DNA from 2 places in the Citrobacter werkmanii genome. Region 1 is predicted to be linked to the other one. Evidence: predicted binding sites of a transcription regulator. Region 1 holds the regulator's gene; the other holds the start of a gene.

Evidence for each region. Region 1 encodes Fur, which represses iron uptake genes when iron is present. Its sites were predicted from a motif close to ATAATAATGAGAACNACTATCAA; they were not measured.
Region 2: the regulator Fur is predicted to act here: its motif matches at 1,710-1,732, upstream of sodA (superoxide dismutase [Mn]).

What each region holds. Positions count from the first base shown of each region.
Region 1 covers NZ_CP044101.1:1,763,348-1,767,563, reverse strand. The annotation lists gene ybfF (esterase) at 1-652, shown strand, start outside; gene ybfE (LexA regulated protein) at 781-1,068, shown strand; gene fldA (flavodoxin FldA) at 1,224-1,754, shown strand; gene fur (ferric iron uptake transcriptional regulator) at 2,044-2,490, shown strand; gene tcuR (tricarballylate utilization LysR family transcriptional regulator TcuR) at 2,618-3,544, shown strand; gene tcuA (FAD-dependent tricarballylate dehydrogenase TcuA) at 3,642-4,216, shown strand, end outside.
Region 2 covers NZ_CP044101.1:363,872-368,087, forward strand. The annotation lists gene rhaR (HTH-type transcriptional activator RhaR) at 1-484, shown strand, start outside; gene rhaT (L-rhamnose/proton symporter RhaT) at 481-1,515, opposite strand; gene sodA (superoxide dismutase [Mn]) at 1,804-2,424, shown strand; gene kdgT (2-keto-3-deoxygluconate transporter) at 2,661-3,644, shown strand; gene FOB24_RS02465 (dihydrodipicolinate synthase family protein) at 3,686-4,216, opposite strand, start outside.

The DNA of each region.
Region 1 (4,216 bases):
CGATCACGATATCATCCAGGTTGATATGCGAAATCATGGCCTCTCGCCCCGATCGCCTGAAATGAATTATGCGGCCATGGCGCAAGACCTGGTGGATACGCTGGACGATCGACAGATCGAAAAAGCGATCTTTATTGGTCACTCGATGGGGGGAAAAGCCGTCATGGCGTTAACCGCGTTGGCCCCTGATCGTATTGATCGGCTGGTGGCTATTGATATTGCGCCGGTTGACTATCATGTGCGCCGTCACGATGAGATTTTTGCGGCAATCAATGCCGTAACCGAGGCACAAGCGTCCTCGCGCCAGCAGGCGGCAAGCGTCATGCGCCAGCATCTGCAAGAGGAAGGTGTTATTCAGTTTCTGCTGAAATCCTTTGTTGACGGCGAGTGGCGCTTTAACGTTCCCGTATTGTGGGATCAATATCCCAATATCGTCGGTTGGCAAACCCTCCCGGCATGGGAGCACCCGGCATTGTTTATTCCAGGCGGTAACTCCCCTTATGTCACCGAAGCGTATCGCGAGCAACTGCTGGCACAATTCCCGCAGGCTCGGGCGCACGTTATCGCAGGCGCGGGGCATTGGGTACATGCGGAAAAACCTGAAGCAGTGCTGCGGGCCATCCGTCGTTATCTGAACGAACCGGCTAACTGATTAAAAACTCAGCGTCCGTGCGCGATTACGCGCGTGGGCGTTGGCGTGCCTCTCCTGCTGATGTATTATGGCGCGCTATCCATCCGGGCGGACGCCTGGCTGATTGTTTCCCCGAAGTCACCAAGATCATGGCCAAAGAACAAACGGACCGTACGACATTAGATCTGTTCGCGCAGGAGCGTCGCCCGGGACGACCCAAAACTAATCCGCTCTCGCGTGATGAACAGTTACGTATAAATAAACGTAATCAGCTTAAACGTGACAAAGTTCGCGGGCTTAAGCGTGTCGAACTGAAACTGAACGCTGATGCCGTTGACGCGTTAAACGAGCTGGCCGAGGCGCGCAACATGAGTCGCAGTGAACTCATCGAAGAGATGCTGATGACCCAACTCACCGCATTGCGCGGTCAGGCATAGTCTGAATTTCTGCTCTAAATCATAAATCGTGTAGCACAGAGTGCAGTCCCGCGTGTTTGCTGTTTCCGCATGCCTGACTGTTCTGCTATGATTGCCCTTATCCGTGGGCAATGCGCCACCACCATTTCAATAAGTTTCAAGAGGTTATTTTACTCATGGCAATCACTGGCATCTTTTTCGGCAGCGACACCGGTAATACCGAAAACATCGCAAAAATGATTCAAAAACAGCTTGGTAAAGACGTTGCCGATGTACATGACATTGCAAAAAGCAGCAAAGAAGACCTGGAAGGGTATGACATTCTGCTGCTCGGCATTCCAACCTGGTACTACGGTGAAGCGCAGTGTGACTGGGACGATTTCTTCCCTACCCTCGAAGACATTGATTTTAACGGCAAACTGGTTGCATTGTTCGGCTGCGGCGACCAGGAAGATTACGCAGAATATTTCTGCGATGCGTTAGGCACAATTCGCGACATCATTGAGCCACGCGGCGCCACCATCGTCGGTCACTGGCCAACGGCGGGTTATCACTTTGAAGCGTCCAAAGGCCTGGCTGACGACGACCACTTTGTCGGTCTGGCTATCGATGAAGATCGCCAGCCGGAGCTGACCGCTGAACGCGTAGAAAAATGGGTTAAGCAGATCTCAGAAGAACTGCACCTCGACGAAATCATCAATGCCTGATTTCGCGCGGCGCAGATCCTCATCTGCGCCGCATCAATAGATAAAACCAATCAAAATAATTGCTACAAATTTGTAACTTTTCCGTCTGACCCTGTACAATGGCTGGATGCCAATCGGGTGTTGCACAGTGTGTTTGTCGGCGATACCACGTTTTGATTAACAATATATGCCAGAGACTTGCTGTTTTCATTTAACCATGGCAGTTCTATAATGATACGCAATTTCTCAAGTGCAATTTCTGTCACTTCTGTTAATGAAGTGAATCGTTTAGCTACAGGACAGATTCCGCATGACTGACAACAATACCGCATTAAAGAAGGCTGGCCTGAAAGTAACGCTTCCTCGTTTAAAAATTCTGGAAGTTCTTCAGGAACCGGATAACCATCACGTCAGTGCGGAAGACTTATACAAACGCCTGATCGATATGGGTGAAGAAATTGGTCTGGCGACCGTGTATCGTGTGCTGAACCAGTTTGATGATGCCGGTATCGTGACCCGCCACAATTTTGAAGGTGGTAAATCCGTCTTCGAACTGACTCAACAGCATCACCACGATCACCTCATTTGCCTCGACTGCGGCAAAGTGGTCGAGTTCAGCGATGATTCCATTGAAGCGCGTCAGCGTGAGATTGCGGCTAAACATGGTATTCGCTTAACCAACCATAGCCTCTATCTTTATGGCCACTGCGCCGAAGGCGATTGCCGCGAAGATGAGCATGCGCACGACGGCAAATAATGTGACGATTTCTGAAAAGCCAACCATCCGGTTGGCTTTTTTTATGGGCCAAATTTGACCATCCCCCTCTTCCTTCTACGTCAATGTTGCTTTAATGTAAAAATCAATTGCCATTCGGAGAGTTGAAATGGAACTTCGTCAACTACGCTATTTTGTGCGTATTGTAGAAACCGGCAGCATGGGTAGCGCGGCGCTCGATCTCAATATCGGTGTTTCGGCACTCAGTCAGCAAATGACGCGCCTGGAAAGCGAACTTGCTATTCGTCTGCTTCAACGCACCTCGCGCGGTGTGACGCCCACCAGCGCCGGACTGGCTTTTTACTCCCAGGCGCAGCTGGCGCTCCGGCATGCAGACGATGCAATCCTCGCCGCGCGCGAGGCCCGACTTTCCGGACACGTCAGCGTCGGTATGGCCCCCAGTACCGCTTCCGTTCTCGGCATGCCATTTATTCACGCCATGCGGGAAAGCTATGCTGATGTTCGCCTGCATGTGGTGGAAAGTCTCTCTGGCAACCTGGAACGAATGATTAATACCCGCCAGATTGATCTGGCTGTCGTGTTTCAAAAAGAAAAGATCCTGCGCTGGAGCGCCAGACCGATTCTTGAAGAACGGCTGTTTTTGATTGGGACCCATGCCCTATTGGCTGATATTGTCGACGACAATATTGCTCCAGCCCAACTGGCAAATATTCCATTGATCATGCCAAGCCCGGGACATGGTCTGCGCGGCAGGCTGGATGCCATCTGCCAGGAACACGCGCTAAATATTGAGATCGCTACTGAAATTGATGGTCTGGCGTTACTGATGCGCGCCGTACGCAGTGGCATTGGCGCCACTCTTCAGCCCGGTGCGGCGATCTCCCATCTCGATAAAGAAACTCTAAGAGTGATCGGCGTCTATAATCCGATACTTAGCCGCCCTAACTTTCTGGTCAGCCTCTCTGACGATGAACTTACCCCGGCAGGCCTTGCCGCCCGTGTGGTGCTGACGAAAGTTATGCATCAACTGGTGGAAGCAGGAAGCTGGCCTGGCGCTACTCTTTACAATAACTAAAGTACTGTTTAGCACCACATCATAGCGCCCGCACCAGCTGTGCGTATACATTTCAATTACAAATTTAACAAATAGTTAAATGGTAATGGAGTATACGATGGTTGATGTTCTGGTGATTGGTGGTGGTAATGCCGCGTTATGTGCTGCCTTGACCGCCCGGGAGCAAGGAGCTTCGGTACTCCTGCTCGAAGCGGCCCCCCGGGAATGGCGCGGAGGAAACTCCCAACACACGCGTAATTTACGTTGTATGCATGATGCGCCGCAGGATGTGCTGGTGGACAGCTATCCTGAAGAAGAATTCTGGCAAGATCTGTGGCGCGTCACGGAAGGGAATACCAACGAAGCGCTGGCGCGTCTGGTGATCCGTACCTCTTCACAATGCCGCGACTGGATGCGCCAGCACGGCGTTAACTTTCAGCCACCTCTCTCTGGCGCTTTACACGTGGCGCGAACCAACGCCTTTTTTATGGGCGGTGGAAAGGCCCTTGTGAATGCCTATTATCGCAGCGCAGAAAAGCTGGGAGTGCAGATCCGCTATAACACCCCGGTTCAGGCGCTTGAACTGCGTAATGGCGAGTTCGTGGCGGCGCTGGCAGGCGAAGAGCGCATCACCGCTAAATCCTGCGTGCTTGCCGCTGGCGGTTTTGAGTCTAACCGCGAATGGCTACGAGA
Region 2 (4,216 bases), 1.4 Mb from region 1:
CATGACTCAGGCCAGGCAGGTGATAAGCCAGCTTGAGCATGAAAGCAATCAACGCGATGCGCAGGCTTTTAACATGGCGGAACTGCTGTTCGGGCAACTGGTGACCCTCCTTAAACGCCATCGTTATGCGACAGATACGCTCCCGGCAACGTCGAGTGAAACACTGTTGGATAAACTCATTACCGCATTAGCCGGGAGTCATGAGCATGCTTTCGAACTGGATAAATTTTGCGAGCGCGAACAGTGCAGCGAACGCGTTTTGCGCCAGCAGTTTCGCAGCCAGACCGGGATGACCATCAACCAGTATCTCCGCCAGGTGCGGGTTTGCCATGCTCAGTATCTGCTCAAGCACAGCCGGTTAATGATTAGTGAGATTTCCATGCGCTGTGGCTTTGAGGACAGTAACTACTTTTCGGTGGTGTTTACGCGGGAAACCGGGATGACGCCGAGCCAGTGGCGTCATCTCAGTACCCAGCATGCTTAGCTGGCCATTCCCAGACCAACAATGTTTGCCGCGACAATAATTACCACGCAGCCAAGACTCAGTACGCTGACCGGACGTCGACCCGCATTTTTCCACTCTTTCAATACCAGACCAACAATCCCGCCGCACAGGACATAGAAACTCATGTGCAGCATCCAGCTTACATAGTCATACTGTGCCGGAATACGCGCGTGACCCCAGGCGTAGAAGAAAAATTGCAGATACCACATCAAGCCACCGAGCGCGGAGAGTAGCACGTTGCTGATGATCAGCGGTTTTGCCAGCGAGAAGTCGGCTTTTATCGACAAGTTCTTCACTTTTGCCAGACGAATAAAGCAAAAACCCAGGTTAACCAGCGCACCACCGCCCATGATAACCACATAGCTGGGCAGAGCGACATACAGCGGGTCCACACCCAATGCGGCGGCGGCATCGTGCATCGGTTTCGCGGCGTTCATCGCAAATGACATCCCCGCGGAGAAAATGCCGCACATGACCGCCAGAACCAACCCTTTTTTCAGGTTGAACTCTTCGGCTTTGATGCCCATTTTGCGTTCTTTTAATTGACCCGCACGGGTAACAATGCCCACGCCAATCAGTGCGACCAACACGCCAAGCAGCGTCATGCGTCCGCCGGAGGTGTTGATCAGCACATCAAAGTTGCCGTTGATAATCGGGGTCATCAGCGTGCCGACAATCAGCGTAATACCTATCGCAATGCCGATACCCATCGACATACCGAGATAGCGCATGGTCAGGCCATAGTTAATGTTGCCAATCCCCCACATCGCCCCGAAAAGAAATACCGGGGCTAGTGTGGAAAGGCTGAAGGAGCTGAAGTAGGCCCAGAAATTGGGAAGTAACATAGCGCTGATAGTCCACGGAAGGATAAGCCAGGAGACGATCCCGCCTACCGACCACATCGTTTCCCATGACCAATGTTTGACCTGCTTGAACGGGGCATAGAAACAAGCTGCACTGGCTGCGCCTATCAAATGCCAAAAGATACCCATCGTAATCGCGTTACTCATGACTTAATCCTCGTTATTTTTTATCGTCGGTAATGACCCCTCCGACCTGACGAGTTTAAAAATTACGCAGGGTATTAACCTTTTAACGCTTGCCGCCATTTTGCGCATGTTGGCAATCATCACGTTAAGTGGGTGATTCGGTTCACATCTTTTACAATAAACTGATCGATTAAAACCTTGTAAAAAGTACGGCATTGATAATCATTTTCAATATCATTTAATTAACTATAATGACCCAACTGCTTACGCGGCGTTAACACTGGCCGCCCGACAACACTGGAGATGATTATGAGTTATACACTGCCATCCCTGCCGTACGCTTATGATGCCCTTGAACCGCACTTCGATAAGCAGACGATGGAAATTCACCATACCAAACACCACCAGACTTACGTAAACAACGCAAACGCTGCGCTGGAAAGTCTGCCTGAATTCGCCAGCCTGTCGGCTGAAGAGCTGATCACCAAACTGGATCAACTGCCAGCGGACAAGAAAACCGTACTGCGTAACAACGCCGGCGGCCACGCTAACCACAGCCTGTTCTGGAAAGGCCTGAAAACCGGCACTACGCTGCAGGGCGATCTGAAAGCGGCTATCGAACGTGACTTCGGCTCTGTTGACAACTTCAAAGCTGAATTTGAAAAAGCAGCGGCCACCCGTTTCGGCTCCGGCTGGGCGTGGCTGGTTCTGCAAGGTGACAAACTGGCTGTTGTTTCCACCGCTAACCAGGATTCCCCGCTGATGGGTGAAGCAATTTCTGGCGCTTCTGGCTTCCCTATCGTCGGTCTGGACGTTTGGGAACACGCTTACTACCTGAAATTCCAGAACCGTCGTCCGGACTACATTAAAGAGTTCTGGAACGTGGTGAACTGGGACGAAGCAGCAGCGCGTTTCGCCGCTAAAAAATAAGTTCTACGCTTAAATAATGCCCCTGCAAGCGCTGCTTGTGGGGGCTTTTTTGTGATCAAAATCAACATGGGAACGATGATCCATTTAAATTGAAACAATGTTTTATTGTGCGGGTGGGATCACTTTTATAATTCCTCTGAATGTCTATCTTCTGTTCATCAAGACGGGCGCATCTCAAAAGCAAGATGCAATCGCCCATAAAAATTGCCCCATTTTTATGTCTACAGGTGATGGAAATGCAGATCAAACGAACGATAGAGAGAATCCCTGGCGGGATGATGCTGGTGCCGCTTTTCCTCGGCGCGTTATGTCACACCTTTTCACCCGGCGCCGGGAAATATTTCGGCTCATTTACCAACGGTATGATCACCGGTACGGTGCCTATTCTGGCGGTCTGGTTTTTTTGTATGGGCGCGTCGATTAAGCTAAGTGCAACCGGCACCGTGCTGCGTAAATCCGGCACGCTGGTCATCACCAAAATTTTGGTGGCGTGGGTGGTGGCGGCAATTGCCTCACGCATTCTGCCGGAACACGGTGTGGAAGTCGGGTTCTTCGCCGGGTTGTCCACGTTGGCGCTGGTGGCCGCCATGGATATGACTAACGGTGGGCTGTACGCCTCGATTATGCAACAGTATGGCACCAAAGAAGAGGCCGGGGCATTTGTCCTGATGTCTCTGGAATCAGGCCCGCTGATGACCATGGTTATTCTGGGAACCGCCGGGATTGCTTCGTTTGAACCGCACGTGTTTGTGGGGGCTGTATTACCATTCCTGATTGGCTTTGCGCTGGGTAATCTGGACCCTGAACTGCGGGAGTTCTTCAGCAAAGCGGTGCAGACGCTGATCCCGTTCTTCGCCTTCGCGCTGGGTAACACCATTGATTTGAGCGTGATTGCGCAGACCGGCGTGCTGGGGATTCTGCTGGGCGTGGCGGTGATTATCATCACCGGGATCCCATTGATTATCGCCGATAAACTGATTGGCGGCGGCGATGGAACGGCGGGGATTGCCGCTTCCAGCTCAGCGGGTGCGGCGGTTGCCACGCCGGTACTGATTGCTGAAATGGTTCCGGCATTTAAACCGATGGCGCCAGCGGCAACCTCTCTGGTGGCGACCTCGGTGATTGTGACCTCCATTCTGGTACCGATTATCACGTCCATCTGGTCGAAAAAGGTCAAAGCCAGGGCGGCGGAAATTGATCTTCGTGGTACGGTGAAGTAAGCCTCTTTTGCCGGATGGTCTGCGCCATCCGGCTTAGTCAGTTAACCTTTGACGACGAACACCTCATCAATAGTCCGACATTCCCCCTCATTCAACTCTCCGCCAGCATTACGTGACACGCCGGTGCAGTAGCCAAACTTACGCGATACCACGGTTTTGATGGTGGTGACAAAATCTTCGCCAATGGCGTAGATGGACATATAGGTGCCAATCTGGTCCTGAATATCGCGAAGCATCGACAGGTCGCCCTGCTTAAACGCCTCCCGCGCGCTGACAAACAGTTCCGGCATAACGTTGTTCAACCCTGAAATAATCCCCGCCCCGCCTGCCAGCAGGTTAGGAATGTAGTATTCGTCATAACCGGACAGTACGGCAAAATCTTCCCGCACGGCGCGCGTTGTCTGAATCATACTGCGGGTATGTGACTGACAGTCGACGGTATCTTTGATGCCTGCGAAATCTGGGAACTCGGCAGCGAGAGTGGCAACCAGCTCCGGCGTTAAATCACAGCCGGTACGCGCCGGGAAATTATAGGCAAACCATTTACCGCTGAGTTTCTGTCCCAACTGGCG